DNA from 2 places in the Kocuria sp. LUK genome. Region 1 is predicted to be linked to the other one. Evidence: predicted binding sites of a transcription regulator. Region 1 holds the regulator's gene; the other holds the start of a gene.
The links. The regulator LexA, encoded in region 1, represses DNA repair genes until DNA is damaged. The targets are predictions, from matches to a motif close to TCGAACANNTGTTCGA.
Positions count from the first base shown of each region.

Region 1 (11,241 bases):
CAACACCTGCACGTTCTGCATCGTCCCGTCCCTGCGCGGCAAGGAGCGCGACCGCCGGCCGGGCGAGATCCTCGCCGAGGTTCAGGCCCTCGTCGACGACGGCGCCGTGGAGGTCACCCTCCTGGGCCAGAACGTGAACTCCTACGGCGTGGAGTTCGGCGACCGCGGGGCGTTCGCGAAGCTGCTGCGCGCGTGCGGGCAGATCGAGGGCCTCGAGCGGGTGCGCTTCACGAGCCCGCACCCGGCCGCGTTCACCGACGACGTCATCGACGCGATGGCCGAGACCCCCAACGTCATGCCGCAGCTGCACATGCCCCTCCAGTCGGGCTCGGACCGGGTGCTCAGGGCCATGCGCCGGTCCTACCGGTCCAAGCGGTTCCTGGGCATCCTCGAGCGGGTCCGCGAGCGCATCCCGGACGCGGCGATCACCACCGACATCATCGTGGGCTTCCCCGGGGAGACCGAGGAGGACTTCCGGGCGACGCTCGAGGTCGTCGAGGCCTCCCGCTTCTCCTCGGCCTTCACCTTCCAGTACTCGATCCGCCCGGGCACGCCCGCGGCGCAGATGCCCGACCAGGTGCCCAAGGAGGTCGTCCAGGAGCGCTACGAGCGCCTGACCGCCCTGCAGGACCGGATCGCCGCCGAGGAGAACCGCCGGCTCGTGGGGCGCCGGGTCGAGCTGCTCGTCACCGCCGAGGCCGGGCGCAAGGCCGAGCGCACCCACCGGCTCTCCGGCCGGGCCCGCGACCAGCGCCTCGTGCACTTCTCCGTGCCCGAGGGGGCCGAGGCCCCGCGCCCGGGCGACCTCGTGACCGTGCCCGTGACCGGGGCCGCGGCCTTCCACCTCGTGGCCGACCCGGCCGGTCCCGGCGACTACGCCCTGCGCCGCTCCCGCGCCGGGGACGCCTGGGACCGCCGCCGGGCCGAGTCCTGCGGCGTGTCCGCCGGTCCCGGCGCGGGCGGGCGGGGCAGGGTGGGGCTCGGCATGCCGGCCCTGCCCGGACGGTGAGCGCCCCGTGAGCGCCCGGCCGCCGGTCGTCGCCGTCGTCGGCCCCACGGGCACCGGCAAGTCCGCGCTCGGCGTCGACCTGGCCCGCGCGCTGGGCGGGGAGGTCGTCAACGCCGACGCCATGCAGCTCTACCGCGGCATGGACATCGGCACCGCGAAGATCCCGCCGGCCGAGCGGCACGGGGTCGCCCACCACCTCCTGGACGTCCTCGACGTCACCGAGGAGGCCTCCGTCGCGGACTTCCAGCGCGCCGCGCGCGCGACGATCGCCGGGATCCGGGCCCGCGGGGCGGTGCCCGTGCTCGTCGGCGGCTCCGGGCTCTACGTGCGCGCCGCCCTCGACGTCCTCGAGCTGCCCGGCACCGACCCGCGGGTGCGGGCCCGCCTCGAGCAGGAGCTCGCCGAGCGCGGCCCCGGCCCCCTGCGCGAGCGGCTGCGGCAGGTGGACCCGGACTCGGCCGCCCGGATCCGCGACGACCGGCGGGTCGTGCGCGCCCTGGAGGTGTGGGAGCTCACCGGCCGGCCCTTCACCGCGTTCATGCCGCGGCGGGAGCACCTCGAACCGACCGTCCAGATCGGCCTCGACACCGAGCGCACGGTCCTCCACGACCGGCTGGCCGCCCGGGTGCAGGCCATGGTCGCGGCAGGGCTCGAGGACGAGGTCCGGCGCCTGGCCGCCCGCGGGCTGCGGGAGGGGCGCACCGCCTCCCGGGCGCTGGGCTACGGGCAGTTCCTCGACGTCGTGGACGGCCGGGCGAGCACCGCGGAGGCGGCCGAGGCCACGGTCGTGGCCACCCGGCAGTTCGCCCGCCGCCAGCGCACCTGGTTCCGCGCCGACCCGCGCGTGCGCTGGCTCGACCCCGCCGCCCCCGGGCTGCTCGAGCGGGCCGTGCGGCTGGTGGCGGACGGGCCGGAGCGCTGAGCGGTCCCGGCTATCATGGACCGGTGACCACGCCACGGACGACCCCCGCCCCGACCGCCCCCGCCTCCGCCGACGCCCGCTGGGGCGAGCTGGCGGGCCGGGCGTTCACCAAGGGCCACGGCACCGGCAACGACTTCGTGCTGGTCACCGACCCGCGCGCCGAGCTCGAGCTGGACCCCTCTCTCGTGGCCCGGGTCTGCGACCGCCACCGCGGCCTCGGCGGCGACGGCCTGATCCGCGCCGTGCGCTCCGAGGCCCTGCCGGAGGGCCGGGAGCTGCTCGGCGCCGCCCCGGACGCCGAGTGGTTCATGGACTACCGCAACAACGACGGCTCGGTCGCCGAGATGTGCGGCAACGGGGTGCGCGTGTTCGTCCAGCACCTCGTCGAGGAGGGCCTCGTGACGGTCCCCGAGGGCGAGGTGCTGCGCATCGGCACCCGGGCGGGCGTGCGCACCGTGGGCCGCACCCGCTCCGGCTGGGCCGTGGACATGGGCCCGTGGACGTTCCTCGACGGCGAGGCCGCCCGCTCCCGCGGCTCCGACGCCGTGGTCAGCGCCGGCGGCCTGCAGGTCCCGCGCCCGGCACTGTCGATCGGGATGGGCAACCCCCACACCGTCGTCGCGCTCGCCGAGGGGGAGAAGCTCGACCAGCTGGAGCTGACCACGGCGCCCGTGGTGCGCCCCGAGCCCGAGGACGGGACGAACGTGGAGTTCGTCGTCCCCGGCGACGGCGACGACGACGGCGTGGGCCGCGTGCGGATGCGGGTGCACGAGCGCGGGGTCGGGGAGACCCAGTCCTGCGGCACGGGCGCCTGCGCCGCGGCCGCGGCGACCCGCTTCTGGGGCGGGGCCGGGGCTCCGGACCAGTGGCTGGTGGAGGTCCCCGGCGGCACGGTCTCGGTGACGTTCGTGCCCGCCCCGGACGGGGCCGAGCACGTCGTGCTGGCCGGTCCCGCCGAACTCGTGGCCCGCGGCACCTTCGCCTGAGCCCCGGGGCCCTTCCCGGGCGGGGCGGCCGCCCCGGGCCCGGCAGGACGGGGGCGGCTCAGGGGAGGCGCTCGACGCGCAGCACGCGGAAGCCCTTGTCCGTGGTGGCGCGCGCGACGGCGAAGCCCTCGCCCAGGGCCCCGGACAGCCACTTCTGCAGCGAGTCGGCCCCGAGGTTCTTCTGCACCACGAGCCACGCCGTCCCGCCCGGGGCCAGCCGCGGCAGCCACAGCAGCAGCAGCTCGTGCAGCGCGTCCTTGCCGATGCGGATCGGGGGGTTCGACCAGATCGTGCCGAAGCGCCGCTCCGGGTCCACGTCCTGGGGGCGCAGCGCCTCGACCGTGCCCAGCCCCAGGGCCGCGGCGTTGTCCCGGGTGAGGGCGAGGGAGCGCTCGTTGACGTCCACGGCCGTCACCCGGGCCCCCGGAACCGCGAGGGCCATCGCGAGGGCCACCGGACCCCACCCGCAGCCGAGGTCCAGCAGCTCCCGGCCGGCGGGGTCGGGAACATTCTCGAGCAGCACGGACGTTCCCCTGTCGAGGCCTCGCGGGCTGAAGACCCCGGTGGAGGTCTGCAGCGCCACCTCGCGCCCGCGCAGGCGGACCGTCACCGTCCGCCGCGCCTCCGGCGTCGAGGGGTCCGCCGAGAAGTAGTGCTCGGGCGGGGCGGGGCGGTCGTCGGGGGAGGCCATGGCACCCCATGCTACCGACCTCCCCACCGTCCCCGCCCCGGTGTCCGGGGCGGGGACTAGACTCCCTTCCACCAGCAGAGCCCTCCGAAAGGAACCATGACCCAGTCCCACCCCACCCCTGCCGACCGCTCCGCCGGCGCGGAGCACGCCCCCGAGGGGCTCAGCCGGCAGGAGCTCGAGGACGTCGTCGAGCGCGTCCTCGCCCGCGCCCGTGCCCGCGGCGCCGCCGCGGAGCCCACCGCCGAGGACGAGACCGACGGGACCGGTGTGCTCACCGGCCGCGCCCGCGAGCTCGCCGAGCCCGGCACCGGGCACGGCGAGCACGACGGCGAGCAGCAGGACCTCGAGGAGCGGCGCGCGCTGCGCCGCGTCGCCGGGCTGTCCACCGAGCTCGAGGACGTCACCGAGCTCGAGTACCGCCAGCTGCGCCTGGAGCGCGTGGTGCTCGCCGGCCTGTGGACCGAGGGCACGCTCGAGGAGGCGGAGAACTCCCTGCGGGAGCTGGCCGCGCTCGCCGAGACCGCCGGCTCCGAGGTCCTCGACGGCATCGTCCAGCGGCGTCTCAAGCCCGACCCGGCGACCTACCTGGGCTCCGGCAAGGCCCGGGAGCTGCGCGACATCGTCGCCGCCACCGGCGCCGACACCGTGATCGTCGACTCCGAGCTCGCCCCCTCGCAGCGCCGCGGCCTCGAGGACGTCGTGAAGGTCAAGGTCATCGACCGCACCGGCCTGATCCTGGACATCTTCGCCCAGCACGCGAAGTCGAAGGAGGGCAAGGCCCAGGTCGAGCTCGCGCAGCTGGAGTACATGCTCCCGCGCCTGCGCGGATGGGGCGAGTCGCTCTCCCGCCAGGCCGGCGGCCGCGCCGCGGCCGGCGAGGGCATCGGCTCCCGCGGTCCCGGCGAGACCAAGATCGAGCTGGACCGGCGCCGGATCCGCGCCCGGATGGCCAAGCTGCGGCGGGAGATCGCCGCCATGAAGCCGGCCCGCGAGACCAAGCGGCTCAACCGCCGCCGCAACGCGGTGCCCTCCGTGGCGATCGCCGGGTACACCAACGCCGGGAAGTCCTCGCTGCTGAACCGGCTCACCGACGCCGGCGTGCTCGTGGAGAACGCCCTGTTCGCGACCCTGGACCCCACCGTGCGCCGGGCCCAGACCCCGGACGGCATCGGCTACACCCTCTCGGACACGGTCGGCTTCGTGCGCTCGCTGCCCACGCAGCTCGTCGAGGCGTTCCGCTCGACCCTGGAGGAGGTCGCCGACGCCGACCTGATCCTGCACGTCGTCGACGCCTCCCACCCCGACCCCGAGGGGCAGATCCGGGCGGTGCGCCAGGTCTTCACCGACATCGACGCCCAGAACATCCCCGAGATCATCGTGCTCAACAAGGTCGACGCCGCCGACCCGTTCGTCGTCGAGCGGATCCGGCAGCGCGAGCGCAGCGTCGTCGTGGTCTCCGCCCGCACGGGGGAGGGCATCGAGCAGCTGCGGCAGCGGATCAGCGAGTCCATCCCGCGCCCGCAGACGGTCCTGGACCTCGTCGTGCCCTACCGGCGGGGCGACGTCGTGAGCCGGCTGCACGAGTGGGACGCGGAGATCCTGCGCACCGAGCACCTGGCCGAGGGCACGCACCTGCTCGTGAAGGTCCGCGACGAGCTCGCGGCCGAGCTCGCGGAGTTCGTCCCGGAGCACGCGCCGGCCTTCGGCGCCGAGAGCGCCTGACCCGGTGGCCGCGACGACCGCGGGCACCGCACCGGGCACGGCCGCGGAGCGCCCGGAGACGCTGCCGGGCGCGAAGGACGCCCTGGACCTGCTCGACGCCGCGGTGGACGCCATGGGCGGGCAGGTCCGGGAGGGCCAGCGGCTGATGGCGGCCAAGGTCGCCGAGTCCCTGGACCGCGGCCGCCACCTGCTCGTGCAGGCCGGCACCGGCACGGGCAAGTCCCTGGCCTACCTCGCCCCGCTGCTGGCCCACGCGCAGCGGGCGGACAAGCCCGTGGTCGTGGCCACCGCGACCCTCGCGCTGCAGGCCCAGATCGTGGGCCGGGACGTGCCCCGGCTGCTGAGCGCCCTCGAGGGCCGCCTCGAGCGCGAGCTCGACGTCGCCCTGCTCAAGGGGCGCAGCAACTACGCGTGCCTGCACAAGCTCGAGGGCGGCTACCCCTCCGAGGACGAGCCCGGAGCCCTGTTCGCCCTGCCCGACGCCGCACCGCACCCCGGACCGGCGGAGGCCGAGCCCGCCGCGGGCCGGCTCGGCCAGGAGGTGCAGCGGCTGCGCGAGTGGGCCCGGTCCACGGAGACCGGCGACCGGGACGAGGTCGTGCCCGGGGTCACGGACAAGGCCTGGCGGCAGGTCTCGGTCACCGCCAAGGAGTGCCTGGGCCGCGGCTGCCCGCTCGTGGAGGAGTGCTTCGCCGAGCTGGCCAAGCAGCGCGCCGGCGAGGCCGACCTGGTCATCACCAACCACGCGCTGCTGGCGATCAACGCCTTCGAGGGCGTCACGGTGCTGCCCGAGCACGACGTCGTGGTCATCGACGAGGCCCACGAGCTGCAGGACCGGGTGACCGGGGCCGTGACCGGGCAGCTGTCCGCGGCCATGGTCCGCGCCGCCGCGAGCTCCCTGCGCAAGCACACCTCCGCGAGCCCCGACGCCCTCGGTGCCGGGGCGGCCGCCCTCGAGGCGGCCCTGCTGGGCGCCCCGGCCGAGCTGCTGCACCGGGGGCTCACCGACGCCCAGGCCGCCGCCGTGGCCCAGGTCCGCGACGCCGCGCGCACCGCGCTGACCGAGTCGAAGTCCGGGCAGGGCGCGGAGAAGGACGCCGACGCCGGGCGGCAGATGGCCCGCTCCCGCGTCAGCGACGTCCTGGAGCTCGCCGAGCGGGTGCTCGCCGCCGAGGGGTCCCGCGAGGTGCTGTGGCTCTCCCGCCAGGGCGGCTGGGAGCCGGGCCGCGGGTGGGTGCCCGCGGAGGACACCGATCCCGCGACCCTGCACGTGGCCCCCCTGTCGGTGGCCGGCACGCTGCGCGAGGGCCTGTTCGACGGCCGCACGGTCGTGCTGACCTCCGCGACCCTGTCCGTGGGCTCCTCCTTCGACGCCGCCGCCGGGGCGCTGGGCCTGCGCGGCGAGGGCGCCCCCCGCTGGGAGGGCATCGACGTCGGCAGCCCCTTCGACTACCCCCGGCAGGGCATCCTCTACCTGGCCCGGCACCTGGAGAAGCCCGGGCGCCGGCTCACCGAGGCGCAGCTCGACGAGATGCTCGCCCTGCTGGAGGCCTCCCGCGGCGGGGCCCTGGGCCTGTTCTCCTCCCGCCGCGCGGCCGAGGAGGCCGCCGAGGCGCTGCGGGAGCGCACCGAGCTGCCGATCCTGTGCCAGGGCGACGCCTCCCTGGCCGGGCTCGTGCAGGAGTTCGCCGAGGACCCCGCGGTGAGCCTGTTCGGCACGTTGAGCCTGTGGCAGGGCGTGGACGTGCCCGGCAGCTCGTGCCGGCTCGTGATGATCGACCGGATCCCGTTCCCGCGCCCCGACGACCCGCTGGCCACGGCCCGCAGCCGGGCCGCCGAGCGGGCCGGCGGCAACGGGTTCATGTCGGTCTCCGCCACGCACGCGGCCGTGCGGCTGGCCCAGGGCGCCGGCCGGCTCATCCGGGCCGGCGGGGACCGCGGCGTCGTCGCCGTCCTGGACTCGCGGATCGCCACCGCCCGCTACGGCGGATTCCTGCGCGCCTCGCTGCCCCCGCTGTGGACCACCACGGACCGCTCGGTGGTCCTCGGGGCCCTGGCGCGCCTGCCGGCCGGCTGAGCCCCCCGGACCGCCCGTGCGGCCGGGAACGACGACGGCGCCCGGACCCGCAGGGGTCCGGACGCCGTGCGCGCAGCGGTGGGCGGCCCTCAGAGGCTGCGCAGCACCGAGACGACCTTGCCCATCACCGTGGCGTGGTCGCCCAGGATCGGCTCGTAGCGGGTGTTCTGCGGCAGCAGCCACGTGTGGCCGTCGCGCTGGCGGAAGGTCTTGACGGTGGCCTCCTCGTCGAGCAGCGCCGCGACGATGTCGCCGTTGTCGGCCGAGCTCTGGCGGCGGACCACGACCCAGTCGCCGTCGCAGATCGCGGCGTCGACCATCGAGTCGCCCTTGACGCGCAGCATGAACAGCTCGCCGTGGCCCACGAGCTGGCGCGGCAGGGCGAGCACGTCCTCGACCGCCTGCTCGGCGGTGATCGGCCCGCCCGCGGCGATGTGGCCGACCAGCGGGACCATCGTGACGTCGGCGGAGGTCGACAGCTCGGCCACGGCGTCCGCGCCCGTGCGCGCCCCGGCCGGCTCGCCGCCGGCGGGCTCCGCCGTGCCGCGCAGCTGCAGGGGGGTGAGCACCTCCATGGCCCGCGGCCGCTTGGGGTCCCGGCGGAGGTAGCCGAGCTTCTCGAGCTGGGAGAGCTGGTGGGTGACGCTCGACAGGGACGCCAGGCCCACGAGGTCGCCGATCTCGCGCATCGACGGCGGGTAGCCGCGCTCGGCGATCGAGCGCTGGATCGTCTCCAGGATGGTGCGCTGGCGCGGGCTCAGGCCGCGGGAGCGCCGGGTGCGCGCCGGGCGGTCCCGGGGCTCCTCGGGGGTGGGCAGCTGGGGCATTGCGCGTCGTCCTTTCCCGTCCGGTCGGCGCCGGCGGGCCCGTGCCGTACTCCGATGTCGGACCCGGGTGGTTCTCTGGGTGTCCGGTCGGCCGCCGCACCTGGTGCGCGCCGGGCCGGACCGTTCCCGGACCTGCCCCCAGCCTAGGCGAGTCCGCCGGTGTCTTCAAACACATGTACGAGCAAGTGTCGACACCGTTCGCAGACACGTGCTAGACATGGTCCGTCGGTGTTCGAAGATGTGTTCGATCGAATGGAGTTCGTACGAGTCCGCCGATCGCAGAGCCGTTCGAGGATCGCCCGTCGCCGCGGGCCCGTCAAGGAGTTCATGCCATGAGTGCCAGTGCCAGCATCCGCACCGGGGAGCACGCCGCCCGGCTGACCCTCACCCGCCGCGGCCGGTTCGTGCTCGTGGGGCTTCCCCTGCTCACGGGAGCGGCCGCGCTCGTCGTGCTCGCCGTGGTCTTCCTCGTGCCCTCCACCGCGTCCGCGGGCAGCGACCCGCACGTCGGCGCCGGGACCGAGCGCGCCGTCGTCCACCCCGGCGAGAGCCTGTGGGACCTCGCCGTGACGGCCGACCCGCAGCGGGACCCGCGCGACGTCATGGACGAGATCGTCGAGCTCAACGACCTGCGCAGCTCCGCCCTCGTCGCCGGCCAGGAGCTCGTGGTCCCCGCCGCCTGAGGTCGAGCGGGCCCGGGCCGCGCGCGGGCGAGCCCGCCGGCCCCGGTCCCACGGACCGCTGACGCCCCGGTGCCGCCGCGGACGGCACCGGCACGACCCCGGGATCCGCACGGCCCGCCGTCCCGTCTGGTAGGCATGCCCATGAGGCACCCGGTCGGCGGCAGGAGCACGTCCCTGCTGCGGCGACCGGGCCCTCGTCCCGGTTCCCCCGACGACCAGCACCGTGGAAGGCAGCATGCACCGGTCCCCGTCCCGGACCCCGCCCGCACGGTTCCGCTGGTCACCGATGCTGTGGCTCCTGCCCGCATCGCTGGTCCTGTCGTTCGTCGGCACCTGGGCCGGGATGCGGTGGTGGGTGGTGGAGGCAGGGGTGGCCGCACTGCTGACGACGGGCCTGGTCCTCGGCCTGTTCGGCGGGCGACGTGCCCCCGGGCCCGACGGGGCGTACGGGATCAGGTCCCTGGCGGCACGCAGCGGGGGCCGGCTCGGTGTCGAGGCACCCGTGGAGGACGTCGTGGCGGCCGTGCGCCGGACCGGCGAGCAGCTGCCGCGGTTCACCGTGGTGGAGCTCTCCCGCGCCGGGGCCCGGCTGACGGCGTCGGCGACCGTGCAGACGTGGGGGGAGCACATCACCCTGCGCTTCCACCCCGCCGACCCGGGCAGGACCGAGATCGAGGCGCGGTGCACGCCCCACGTGCGCACCACGGTGGTCGACTACGGGCAGGGAGCCAGGGATCTGCACACGCTGCTCGGCGCCATCGATCTCCGAGTCGCCGGCGCCGGCCCGGTGCAGCAGCCCGGCAGCGGCGAGCAGCCCGGCGCCCGGTCCCGGCCGACAGGATCCCCGGACCAGGTCTAAGCTGTCCGGGTGACGCAGAACCTGGACCGCCTCTCCGCCCTCCCGCTCCGCGACAGCCTGCGCGGCCGCACCCCGTACGGGGCCCCGCAGCTGGACGTCGCCGTCGCCCTCAACACCAACGAGAACACCCACCCGGTGCCGGAGGACGTGCACGCCGCGATCGTCGCCGAGGTCACCGAGGCCGCCCGGACGCTCAACCGCTACCCGGACCGCGAGTTCACCGCCCTGCGCGAGGAGCTCGCCGGCTACCTCGGCCACGGTCTGCGCGCCGAGCACCTGTGGGCGGCCAACGGCTCCAACGAGATCCTCCAGCAGCTGCTGCAGGCCTTCGGCGGCCCGGGCCGGCGCCTGCTGACGTTCGTGCCCACCTACTCGATGTACCCGCTGCTGGCCGCCGGCACGGACACGGAGTTCGTCGCGGGGGAGCGCTCCGCCGACTTCGGGCTCGACGCCGCGTCCGCGGCCGAGCAGGTCCGCCGGCACCGCCCGGACGTCGTGTTCCTGTGCTCCCCGAACAACCCCACCGGCACCGCCCTGGGGCTCGACGTGGTCCGCGCCGTCTACGAGGCCACCGAGGACCACCGCGCGCTGGTCGTGGTGGACGAGGCCTACGCCGAGTTCGCCCACGCCGGCACGGCCTCGGCGCTGAGCCTTCTCGAGGGCCGCCCGCGCCTGGTCGTCTCCCGCACCATGAGCAAGGCCTTCGCGCTGGCGGGGGCCCGGCTGGGCTACTTCGCGGCCGCCCCCGAGGTCGCCGACGCGGTGCGCCTGGTGCGCCTGCCCTACCACCTCTCGGCCGTCACCCAGGCCACGGCCCTCGCGGCGCTGCGCCACTCCGCGTCCCTGCTGGCCAACGTCGAGGACATCAAGGCCCAGCGCGACCGGATCGTCGCCGGCCTGCAGGAGCTCGGGCTGCGTCCGGCCGTCTCCGACTCCAACTTCGTCTTCTTCGGGGGCATGGCCGACTCCCGCGCCGTGTGGGAGGCCCTGCTCGCGCACGGCGTGCTCGTGCGCGACGTCGGGATCCCCGGGCACCTGCGCGTGACCGCGGGCACCGAGGCCGAGACCACCGCCTTCCTGGAGGCCCTCGCCGGGGTCGTCGCCGAGGGCGCCGGCACCCCGTCGCGCGCCTGACGCCCCGGGACCGGGCGCCCGCCCGCGCCCGATAGCATGGGAGCAGACCCCCGGGGACCCCGCCGCCCGCCCGGCGGCGGGCCCGCCCCGACCACCCCAGCGGTCCGGCCCTCCCGCCGGAGGGCCGCGCCCGCGCCCGCGAGGAGTTCCACCGGATGAGCACCCAGCCCGCCGCGCCCCGCCGCGCCGTCGTCGAACGGCGCACGAGCGAGTCCTCGGTGACCGTCGAGATCGACCTGGACGGCACCGGAAGCAACGACATCGAGACCTCGGTGCCGTTCTACGACCACATGCTCACGGCACTGTCCAAGCACTCCCTGATCGACATGCG
Region 1 is NZ_JAJMZI010000003.1:470,419-481,659, forward strand. It holds gene miaB (tRNA (N6-isopentenyl adenosine(37)-C2)-methylthiotransferase MiaB) at 1-1,009, shown strand, start outside; gene miaA (tRNA (adenosine(37)-N6)-dimethylallyltransferase MiaA) at 1,017-1,931, shown strand; gene dapF (diaminopimelate epimerase) at 1,955-2,917, shown strand; gene LQU92_RS07705 (class I SAM-dependent methyltransferase) at 2,976-3,608, opposite strand; gene hflX (GTPase HflX) at 3,705-5,330, shown strand; gene LQU92_RS07715 (ATP-dependent DNA helicase) at 5,335-7,407, shown strand; gene lexA (transcriptional repressor LexA) at 7,497-8,234, opposite strand; gene LQU92_RS07725 (LysM peptidoglycan-binding domain-containing protein) at 8,567-8,917, shown strand; gene LQU92_RS07730 (hypothetical protein) at 9,153-9,776, shown strand; gene LQU92_RS07735 (histidinol-phosphate transaminase) at 9,786-10,910, shown strand; gene hisB (imidazoleglycerol-phosphate dehydratase HisB) at 11,066-11,241, shown strand, end outside.

Region 2 (11,241 bases), on a different contig from region 1:
GGTCCCCGCCCCGACCGTGCGCCGCTCGCCGTCGACGGTGATGGTCAGGGACGCGGGCGAGGTCGTGGGCTCCGGCGCGGTGGTCATCGGGAGGCAACTCCTTGGGTCGTGGGGTGGGCGCGCGCCCGTACGGAGGGGCGTGCGGAGGCAGCGCCGCACGGCAGGCGGCACGCACCGCCTCCGATGGTACCCGCCCGCACCGCGGCGGCCCCGGGACCGGTGGCGGGACGCCCGCGGCGGGCACGGCGGAGCCCCCGTTCCCCGGGACGGGGAACGGGGGCTCCGGGGCCGCCGGGACGGGCCCGGCGGGATCGGAGGTCTCCGATCAGATGCGGTCGCGGCGGTCGCGGTCGGTGAGATCGCGGTCGCGGTCGGTGAGGCCGCGGTCGGCGTCGTTCTCGACGTCGACCTGCTCCTTGCGCACGTCGGCCTCGACGCGCTCGGTGTCGCGCACGGACTCCTTCTCGAGCCCGACCTTCTCGACGCCCACGGTCTCCTTGGCGACGACGGGGCGCTCCTCGTGGAGGGTCACCTCGACGTCCTCCTCGCCGATGGTGCCGGCGGTCGCCTCGGTGCCGCTCAGCGGGGTCCGCTCGACGCGGACCTCCTCGCGCTCCACCGGCACGTCCACGGTCTCGTGGTCGGTCACGACGTACTTGCGCAGGCGGGCGCGGCCGGTCTCCTGGCGCTCCTTGCCGACGTGCAGCTGCTCCTCGTGGCGGACCACCGAGCCGTCGTCGACACCGGTGCGGTCGCGGTCGCGGTCGAGGTCCGCGGTGCCGGCCCTGCTGTCGCGGTCGAGGTCCGCGGTGCGGTCCCGGTCCAGCCCGGCGGTCCGGTCGCGGTCCAGCTCCTCGGTGCGCTCGGTCTCGGCGTAGCCGGCGGTGCCCGCCGTGCCCGCGGCGGTGCCGGTGGCCGGCACGGCGTTGCGGTCGGTGTCCGTGGCGTAGCGGTCGTCGCGCTCGGTCCCGGCGTGGCCCGCGGTGCCGGCGGCGGCCGTGCCCGCGGCGGTGCGGTCGCGATCGGTGCGGGCGGCGGTGCCGTCGTAGTTCATCTTGTAGTAGCGGTAGAGCTCCTCCTCCTCGGCCGGGGAGAGGTGCTGGTCCGCGTCGATGCCGGGGGCGTCCTTGACGACGTCCTTGGTGTACGGGAGGACGAGGCGGTCGCCGTCCTGCTGCGCGCCGTCGACGGGCACGAAGCTCTCCTTGGTGCCGAACAGGCCGGTGTTGACGGTGACGAAGGTGACCTCTTCGGTGTTGTCGTCCAGGAAGACCTGCTCGACCTTGCCGATCTTGTCGCCGTCCGAGCCGTAGGCGGTGGCCGACAGCAGTGCGTTCACGTCGTACGTGGCCATGAGAACTCCTTCTCCGGTTGGTCTGCGTTCCAACGGCCCCGGGTGGGGTCCGTCGCGGGCGAACCGCCGGGGGTGGCGGTGCAGCTCGTCCGCTGTTGGTAGTAACCATACTGCCGATCAGCCCACTGACCAATGGCTTCACCCAGAGTGAAATCCGGTGCGGGCGGGACCGGCCGGTCCCCGGTCAGCGCCGGCGCGGACGGCGCCGGGCGGACCCGGCGCCGCCCTGCCGGCGGCGGTCGAGGAGGCGCCCGATCACGATGGGGGCGAGGGTCAGCAGGATCTTGCGCATGCTCGTGGTGCTCCGTTCCCGGCCCCGCCGGCGGCGGGACCACTCGTTTGATCAGTGTGCTGAGCGTACCTGCAGGGTGGATCCCCGGCCACCGCCGGGGCGGACGGGCCCCGGCGCCCCGGTCGCGGCCCGCACCGCGGCGGGGGTCCCGGGATCGGCGAGGTCCCAGGCCTGCAGCGCGCTCACGCTGATCCCGCGGGGACCGGTGCGCCGCGTGCGCCCGTGCACCAGCAGCAGGCGGGTGCCGAACAGGTGTCGGCCGGAGCGCTCCTGGGCGTCGTCGAAGAAGGCGCAGTCCACGGCCCCCGTGCCGTCGTCGAGGCTGACGAAGACCACCCGGCGGCCGCTGCGGATCGGCGGGGTCATGGTGGAGACGCGCACCCCGGCCACGAGCACCTCCGAGCGGCTGCGCAGCTCGAGCAGCCGCTCCGCCGGCGTCACCCCGAGCGCGCGCAGCAGCGGCGCCCAGCTCTCCAGCAGGTGGGCCGAGACGTCCACGGAGAGCAGGTCCAGCTCGGTGCGCACCTTCTCCGCGAGCGAGGGCTCGGGCCGCTCCGCGGGCAGCGCGCGCAGCTCGAGGTCCCCCAGGTCGAGGGCCAGCTGGCCCCGGACCTCCCCCGCCCCGCCCGCCCGCGGGGGCCGGGCGGCGTCGGCCCGCGCCCGCAGGGCGTGCACGAGGTCGGTCCGGGAGGCGGCGGCTCCCGAGCGGTGCAGCAGGCCGTCGAGGGCGCCCACGGCGGCGAGGCGCTCGAGGGTCCGCCGGCCCGGCCGGGCCCGCTCCCGCAGGTCGGCCAGCGAGGCGTAGGGCCGCCCGGCGGCGATGCGGCGCAGCTCGGCCCGGGCGACGCCGTGGACCCCGGTGAGGGCCATCCGCACGCCGAGGCGGGACGGGTCGTCGTCGAGGCGCTCGACGCGGTAGTGCTCGTCCGAGCGGTCGACGTCCACGGGCAGGACCGGGATCCCCATCCGCCGCGCCTCGCTCACCAGCAGCCGCTTGGGGTACATCCCGGGGTCGTGCTCCCACAGCCCGGCCAGGAACGCCTCGGGGTGGTGGGCCTTCAGCCACGCGGACTGGTAGGTGGGCACCGCGAACGCCGCCCCGTGGGCCTTGCAGAAGCCGAACGAGCCGAACGCGGCGAGGATCCCCCACACCCGGTCCACGACGTCCGGGGGGACGCCCCGGTCCCGGGCGCGCTCGCGGAAGAGGGCCTCGACCCCGGCCTCGCGCTCGGAGCCCAGCCGCCGGCGCAGCTCGTCGGCGCGCGCCAGGCCGCACCCGGTGAACGCGTCGAGGATCCGCAGGACCTGCTCGTGGAAGACCGTCACCCCGTGGGTCTCGGCGAGGATCGGGTCGAGGGCCGGGTGCACCGGTTCGGGGCGGGACCACCCGTGGCGGTGCTCGAGGAAGGGCCGCACCATGTCCGAGTGCATCGGTCCGGGGCGGAAGAGCGAGATGTCCACGATCAGGTCCTCGAACCGCTCCGGGGCCATCTTCCCGATGAGCTCGCGCTGGCCGGGGGACTCGATCTGGAAGCAGCCCAGGGTGTGGGTGGTGCGGATCAGCGCGAACGTCGCCGGGTCGTCGCGCGGGACCGCGTCGAGGTCCAGGCGGGGCCGGCCGGGGTGGATCCGGGCGATCTCGTCCACGGCGTGGGCCAGGGCGGACTGCATCCGCACCCCGAGGACGTCGAGCTTGAGCATCCCCATGGGGTCCATGTCGTGCTTGTCGAACTGGCTCATGGGCAGGCCCATGCCGCTGGCCTGCACGGGGGTGCGGTCCAGCAGTCGGCGGTCGCCGAGGATCACCCCGCACGGGTGCACGGAGATGTGCCGGGGCAGCCGGTCGAGGCGCTCGGTGAGGTCCACGAGCAGGTCCAGCTGCCGCTCCCGGGCCACCTGCTCGGCCAGCTCCCGCAGCTCGGGGCGCTCCGCCAGGGTCGTGCGCAGCGTGGCGGCGGGCAGGTTCCACAGCTGCTTGGCCACGGAGTCCACGGCCTCCGGGTCCAGGCCCAGGGCCAGGCCGGCGTCCCGGACGGCGCCGCGGGCCCGGTAGGCGTTCTGCATGCTCATCAGGCTCACCCGCTCCGCACCGAAGCGGGCGAAGACCTCCCGGTAGACCCGGTGGCGCTGGGCGGACTCGACGTCGATGTCGACGTCCGGCAGGGTCGAGCGGTCCCCGGAGAGGAAGCGCTCGAAGAGCAGGTCGTGCTCGAGCGGGTCCACCTGGGAGACGTCGAGCAGGTAGTTCACGAGGGAGGAGACCCCGGAGCCGCGGGCGGCGTGGCGCACCCCCAGCGCCCCGATCATCGCGGAGACCTCCGCGACGGTGAGGAAGTAGGCGGCGAAGCCCAGCTCGTCGATCACCCGCAGCTCCTGCTCGAGCCGCTCGCGCACCCGGGGGCCGTCCCGCCGGTGCGGGTAGCGGCGGGCGAGCCCGGCCTCGCAGCGGGCCCGCAGCTCGGCGGCGGCGGGCCGCTCCAGGCCCAGGACGGCGGCCTCGGGCACCACGGGCCGGCCCCAGCCGCAGTCCGCGACGGGGTCCAGCCGGGAGCGGTCGGCCACCCGCCCGGTGCCGGCGAGCAGCGCCGCGGTCCCCTCCGCGCCGAGGTCGGCGGCCCGGGCGACCTCGGCGGCCAGCGCGTGCATCTGGCGTGCGGGTTTGAGCCAGCCCTGCCCGTTGGGCTGCAGCGGCGCCGTGGCCCTCCCCCGGCCCCCGCGCGCCCCGGCGGCCCCCAGCGCCTCGAGGGGGGTCAGGGCGCGTGCGGCGTCGAGGACGTCGGCGGTCGCGGCCTCCGCGGGGGTCGCGTAGCGCACCGCGTTGCTGAGCACGGGAGTGAGCCCGGCCTCGAGGGCGGCCCGCAGCATCCGGGCCGCGTGGGGGGTGCTGCCGGCGACGCCGGGGGCGGTCAGGTGCGGGACGACCTCCACGGCGAGCGCCTCGGCGGGCAGCAGGGAGCGCCAGCGGGCGAGGGCGGCCCGGGCGCTCCGGTAGCGGCGGGCCGCGAGCGCACGGCCGACGTCGGAGTCCGGTCCCAGCAGGACGGTCAGCGCGGGGGTGCCCGGGGCGAGGAGGCGCGCGTGGGCGGCCAGGCGGCGGGCGTCCACCCCCACGGGGAAGGGCCCGCCGCGCCCGGGGCCGCGCCCGTCCCGTGCGCCGGGGCCGGCGTGGGCCGCGGAGACGAGCCGGCACAGGGCGGCGTAGCCCGCGCCGCCCGTGCCGCCGGCGGCGAGGACCACGACGCGTCCGAGGACCCGGCCCCGGTCGTCGTCGAGGAGGGCGAGGTCGGCGCCGAGGACCGGGTCGAGACCGTGCTCGCGGCAGGCGCCCAGGTGCTTGACGGCGCCGTAGAGCCCGTCCCGGTCGGTGCAGGCGAGCGCGTCCGCGCCGTCGGCGGCGGCGGCCGCGGCGAGCACCCGGGGGTGGCTGACCCCGTAGTGGGCGCTGAACGCGGTGGCGACGTGGAGGTGCGGGAAGCTCACCCCCTCATTCGAAGATGTGTTCGACATTAAGTCAATCGCAAACCGCCGTCGGGGGCCCGGTGCGTTCTGCGCGGCCCGGGGAGCCGGGACGGGCCCTCGCCGCGCCGGCCCCTCCCGGCCCCCGGACCCGGGGCGGGCGCCGTCCCGGGCGGCGGGTGCGGGGGCGACGGGATCCGGGCGGACGGTGCGGGGAGTGCGTGCTCCGGCCCTGGGCGCCGGGACGAGGGCGCCGGGAGGGCCGGCGCTAGGGCAGCCGGGAGGCCCGGCGCAGCACGGCCTCCCCCGCCCGCTGCGGCTCGAGCGGCACGGGGCTGTGCAGCACCGCCGGGCCGCGGCGGAGGGCCCCGTCCGTGAGCACCCGGCAGCGGATCCCGCCGCGCCCGCGCATCGCCGCGTGGGCGCCGGGGGCCAGCACCTCGTCCATCCAGGCGCAGGGGTGGGCCGCCCGGCCGCCCCGCAGGCGCACGGGGGCGCCGCCGGCCTCCAGGGCGAACTCCTCGCCCAGCAGCGGGGGCAGGTGCGCCCCGCGCAGCACCACGTTGCGCCGGGTCAGCAGCGGGTCGAAGGGCGCGGCGGCGCCCAGCTCGGCGGCCATCGCCTCGAGGGCCTCGACGGCGAGCAGGGTCACGGCCGCGTCCATGTGGGCGGCCCTCCCGAAGAAGCGGTCGCCGACGACGCCCTTGCCCGCCACGAGCTCGACCCGGTCGGCGTCCCGGGTGGGCACGTCGGCGGCGCCGTCGCGGGCCCTGCCGAAGTAGGCGTGCCCGGGCGAGACGAGCAGGTGCAGGATCTCCACGTCGTAGCGGTGCGGCGCGCTCATGCCCCCAGCATCCCACCCCACGGGCCCCGCAGCACGGGCCCGCGCCGCCCGCGACGTCCGGGGCCCGCCCCGCGGGTGCTCCGGGGCGCCCGCTCCCGTGCGCCCCGGGCCCGGAGGGGCGCGCTGCGATCCCGGCTAGAGTTCCTCCCATGGGCGAACTGCTGTACGAGTGGATGACGCAGCAGCAGGCGGCGGCCGCGCTGGAGGAGTACCGCGCCGAGCGCGGCCCGGCGTTGCGGCGGCTGCGGTCCTGGCTCGAGGCGCAGGGGGTCGCCCCCGACGACCTGCTGGACGGCACCCCGGAGTCCACGGCCCCGCTGTGGGACCGGATCACCGCGCGGATCACGGCGCTCGGCACGGACCCGCGCACCCTCGACGCCGATCCGACCCGGTCCCGGTGGCCGAGCTGGGCCCGCCACGGGAAGCTGGTGGACCCGCACCCGCCGGAGGAGTCGCTGGTGCTCGTCGACGGGTTCTGCGCCTACCTCGCCGAGGTGCTCACGGCCGCCGTGCCGCAGGCGCGCTGGCAGGTGGGCGAGCACCGCCTCGTCGACCACCCCTCGCTCAACTACCCGGTGCTCGCCGCCGGCGGCCACCAGGTCTTCCTGCCGGGGCTGCCGCTCTACAGCGCCTACCAGTCCGCCCACGGCCGCGACCCGATGGACGGGGACGCGATGCTGGCCCACGTCCGCCGGACGGCCGCCGCGCTGCGCGGCGGCACGGTGGCGGGCGGGTCCTCCGGGGAGCCGCTGGTGACGGTCGTGGCCGAGGTCGGCTGCTTCGACGTGGGGCTGCGCGCCGATCTGCCCGAGCGGCACCCGGCGCTGGTGGAGCGGCTGGTCGACGAGCTGTGCGAGCGCGACGGCGTCGTCTCGGTGCACCGCTACGGGCCCGCCGCCCTGGTCGTCGGCGTCCCGGAGTGGGGCGAGGTGCGCCTGAGGCCGTGGCTGAGCCTGTGGCTGGAGCGCAACCCGCCCCGCTGACCGGCGTCCCGCTCAGCCGGCCAGCTGCGGGAGCACCTCCTGGCCGAAGGCGTCGAGGAACGGCGCCTGCTCCCGGCCCACGTGGTGCAGCTGGAGCTCGTCGAAGCCCAGCTCGGCGTACTCGTGCAGCCACTGCGCGTGCCGGCCCAGGTCCGCGGAGACGTTGACCGCCCCGGCCACCTGCTCGTCGCCGACGTCCTGCTGGAGGGCCTTGCGCTCGTAGTCCTGGGGGGAGGCGAGCTCGGCCATGGTCACGGGGTCGAAGACGTTGGTGCGCCACTGGTCCCGGGCGATCGCCCGGGCCTGCTCGGGCTCGGGGGCCCAGCTCAGGTGCACCTGGAGCACGGTGCGCCCGGTGCCCCCGCCCTCCCGGTAGGCGTCCAGCATCCGGCGCAGGTCCTCGAGCGGCTGGTTGACGGTGATCAGCCCGTCGGCGACCGGGGCGAACCGGCGGGCGGTGCCCGGCGTCAGGGCGGGCACCAGCAGGGGCGGGAGCACCTCGGGGGCGCTCCAGACCCGCGCCCGGTCCGCGCGGAAGGGCTTCTCGCGGGTCACCTCCTCGCCCGCGTGCAGGCGGCGGACGACGTCGAAGCTCGCCTCGAGGAAGCGCTGCCGCTCCTCCTTGGCCGGCCAGCGCGGGGAGACGGGCCGCTCGTTGAGCCGCTGCCCGGTGCCCAGTGCCACCCAGACGCGGCCGGGGAACATCCGCGCCAGCGTGGCCGTGGCCTGGGCCGTGACCACAGGGTGGTAGCGCCGGCCCGGGGCGTGCACGAACCCGAACGGCAGCGCGGTGGAGGCCAGCGCCGCCCCCAGCCAGGACAGGGCGAAGCCCGCGTGCCCCTGCCGCGGGGACCAGGGCTCGAGGTGGTCCGAGCACATGGCGGCGGCGAAGCCGGCCTGCTCGGCGTGCCGGACGTCGCGCAGCAGCTGCTCGGGCGGGATCTGCTCGTGGGAGGCGTGGAAGCCGACGGTCGCCATGGGGTCTCCTCCGGTCGCGGTCGGGTCAGCGGGGCAGCAGGTCCTCGGCGGGGGTGCACACGTTGCGCAGCTCGCCGATGCCCTCGATCTCGGTGACGACCTCCTGGCCGTCCCGCAGCCAGATCCGCCGCGGCTTCTTCGCCAGGCCCACGCCGGCGGGGGTGCCGCAGGCGACGAGGTCGCCCGGCTCCAGGGTCATGAACCGGGTGAGGTACTCCACCAGCTGCACCGCGGAGAAGATCATCCGGTCGGTGCTGGAGTCCTGGTGGCGCACCCCGTCCACCGTGCAGCGCACGGCCAGGCCGGCCTCGGGGTCGACCTCGTCCGGGGTCACGACGACGGGGCCCACCGGGGTGGTGCGGTCGAAGTTCTTGCCCTGGAACCACTCGGAGGTCCGGCCCTGCCAGTCCCGCACGGAGACGTCGTTCATGATCGTGTACCCGGCGATGGCCGCCCGGGCCCGTCCGGCGTCCGCGTGGCGGACGGTCGTGCCGATCACCGCGACGAGCTCGGCCTCCCAGTCGATCTTCTCGGACTCCTCGGGCATGGCGATGGGGTCGACGGGGCCGACGAGGGCGTTGGCGTACTTGGCGAAGATCGTGGGGTGCTCGGGGATCTCCTGGCCGACCTCCTCGGCGTGGTCGTAGAAGTTCAGCCCGGCGCACAGGATCTTCCCGGGCCGCAGCACCGGGGTGAGCAGCTCCTCCGGGGCGGGGGCGGGCCCGGGCTCCCCGGGCAGGGAGAGGTCGCCCCCGGCCAGCAGCGCCCCCACGTCCGGGACGGGCAGGTAGACGGTCTCCCCCGCCTCCTGCCGGAAGGCCTGGGTGCTGCCGCTGCGGGCCACGGTGCCGAGTCTCACGGGTGCTGCCTCTCTGCCGGACGGGGCCGCGCGGGGAGCGCGGTCGGTGCGGGCGCCGCGCGGACGGCCCGCACCCCCGATCCTATGCACGGGACCCGCCGCGCGCGGGCCCGCCTCACGCGCAGCGCCCGACCCGGATCCCGGTCGCGCTCGTGGCCGCGAGCAGCCGCCAGCGGCCGGTGTCGAGGGTGTGGACGAGCTCGAGGGTGAGCAGCTCCGTGCGCGGGCCGAGCTGGACCTGCACCCGCCACATCTGCTGGTCGACGACCCCGGCGCCCCGCTCCCGGGGCAGCCGCAGGTCCTCCGCCCACCACGCCCGCCGCTCGTACCAGCGCACGGGGTCCTGGGCCACGCGGTAGGCCCGCCCGCGCCAGCGCACCCCCACCGGCACGCCCTCGGCGTCGCAGTCCACGTCCACGCTCTCCGTCAGCACTCCCACCACGGCTCCTCTCCCTCCGGCGGCGCCCGCCGGCCGGGCACCCTGTCCCCTGGAAGCTAGAACACCTGTGCGACAGGCTAAGCCGATGAGCCCTCCGCAGGGAACATGTGTTCACTGCCCGGAGCCTGCCGCCCGGACCGCGCCGGGGCGCCCGGAATCCGTGGACAACCCCGGTGAAATGGATACGCTGAGAGGACGGAGGACGCGCCCGCCGCGCCCTCCCTGACGCCCCTGACCCCTCGTCCGCCCCCGCCGGAGCAGCCGGCGTCGACCCACGGAGGCCCCCATGACCGGAACCATCACGCTGATCGCCCGCACCGTGGCGAACACCAGGCCGAACCCGGTGCCCACCCGCCCGGCCACGCCCGAGGACGCCGAGGCCCTGGCCCAGCTCTACTACTCCTCCTACGAGCAGGGCGGGGTCTCCAGCCTCGAGGAGGCCCGCCAGGTCGTCCAGGGCGTCTTCGCCGGCGAGTACGGTCCCTTCCTGGCGGAGGCCTCCCCCGTGGTCGCCGACGAGGACGGCACGATCGTCGCCGCGGCCCTGACCCTCGAGCGCCGCGTGGGCGACGGCGAGCTCCCGGACGCCCCGTACCTCTTCGAGCTGTTCACCGCCGCGTCCCGTCGCCGGCAGGGCCTCGCGGAGCAGCTCGTGCGCTCCAGCATGGACACCCTCTGCCACAGCGGCTACGACCAGCTGTGCCTGCGCATCGCCGAGGACAACGCCGCCGCGCTCGCGCTCTACCTCACCCTGGACTTCAACCGCTGGGTCCCGGAGGACGACGACTACTGAGCCGGCCACCGGACCGGGGGCGAGGAGGAGGCCCGGGACCCGCAGCGGGTCCCGGGCCTCCTCCCGTCCGCCCTCCGGCACCCCTTGTCCCCAACAGGCACCCCTTGTCCCCAACAGGCACCCCTTGTCCCCAACAGGTGAAGCGTGCTTCACTTGTTCGTGTCAGGGAGGGGAGTATCCCACCGTCGTCCCGTCGTCATTCCGGTCCCGTGCGGCCCGGCGGGACGGGCCCCGCGGGGCCGGGAGAGACCTCCGGTCGTCACGATCGGAAGGTCCTGCCATGGACGTCCCCCTCTGGATCTGGGCCGCGGTGCCCGTCTTCATCCTCCTCATGCTGGCCGTGGACCTGTTCGCCCACCGCCGCGCCCACGTCATCGGCGTGCGCGAGGCCGCCGCGTGGTCGGCGGTGTGGGTCGCCTGCGGCGTGGCCTTCGGGGCCCTCGTCTGGTGGGGCTGGGGCGCGGAGTTCGGCCAGCAGTACTTCGCCGGCTACCTCATCGAGAAGTCCCTGGCCGTGGACAACGTCTTCGTCTGGGCGATCCTCTTCAGCTGGTTCGCCGTCCCGCGCGAGCTCCAGCACCGGGTGCTGTTCCTGGGCGTGCTCGGCGCCCTGGTGCTGCGCGGGGTCTTCATCGCCGCCGGCGCCCTCCTGATCCAGAACTTCTCCTGGATCCTCTACGTCTTCGCCGCGTTCCTGCTCTGGACCGGGTGGCGGATGGTCCGCCGGCGCGACGAGCACCTGAACCCGGACCGGTCGGCGGTGCTGCGCACCTTCCGCCGCCTCGTGCCGATGACCGAGGCCTACCACGGGCAGAAGCTGCTGGTCCGCCGGGACGGCGTGCTGCTGGCCACCCCGCTGCTGGCGGTGCTGGTGCTGATCGAGGCCACCGACGTCGTCTTCGCCGTGGACTCCATCCCCGCGATCTTCGCCGTGACCGACGAGGTGTTCCTGGTCTTCACCGCCAACGCCTTCGCGATCCTGGGCCTGCGGGCCATGTACTTCCTGCTCGCCGACCTGATCCACCGCTTCGTGTACCTGAAGACCGGCCTGGCGCTGGTGCTGATCTGGGTCGGGATCAAGATGCTGCTCAAGATCGACCTCTTCTACATCCCCACCGGCATCTCCCTGGCCGTGGTCGCCACGATCATCGCCGTCTCCGTCGTCGCCAGCCTGCGGGCCACCCGCGGCCAGGGCCGCCGCTCCCTGCCGGTTCCGGCCGAGCCGCCGTTCCGGGTCGCCACC
Region 2 is NZ_JAJMZI010000001.1:85,033-96,273, reverse strand. It holds gene thrS (threonine--tRNA ligase) at 1-87, opposite strand, end outside; gene LQU92_RS00455 (DUF2382 domain-containing protein) at 326-1,354, opposite strand; gene LQU92_RS00450 (DNA polymerase III subunit alpha) at 1,698-5,126, opposite strand; gene LQU92_RS00445 (MOSC domain-containing protein) at 5,371-5,946, opposite strand; gene LQU92_RS00440 (hypothetical protein) at 6,096-6,929, shown strand; gene LQU92_RS00435 (TIGR03885 family FMN-dependent LLM class oxidoreductase) at 6,942-7,907, opposite strand; gene LQU92_RS00430 (fumarylacetoacetate hydrolase family protein) at 7,933-8,766, opposite strand; gene LQU92_RS00425 (DUF6504 family protein) at 8,882-9,205, opposite strand; gene LQU92_RS00420 (GNAT family N-acetyltransferase) at 9,492-9,998, shown strand; gene LQU92_RS00415 (TerC family protein) at 10,279-11,241, shown strand, end outside.
Region 2: a site for LexA is predicted at 5,135-5,150, ahead of LQU92_RS00450 (DNA polymerase III subunit alpha). Genes of this name have one in related genera too.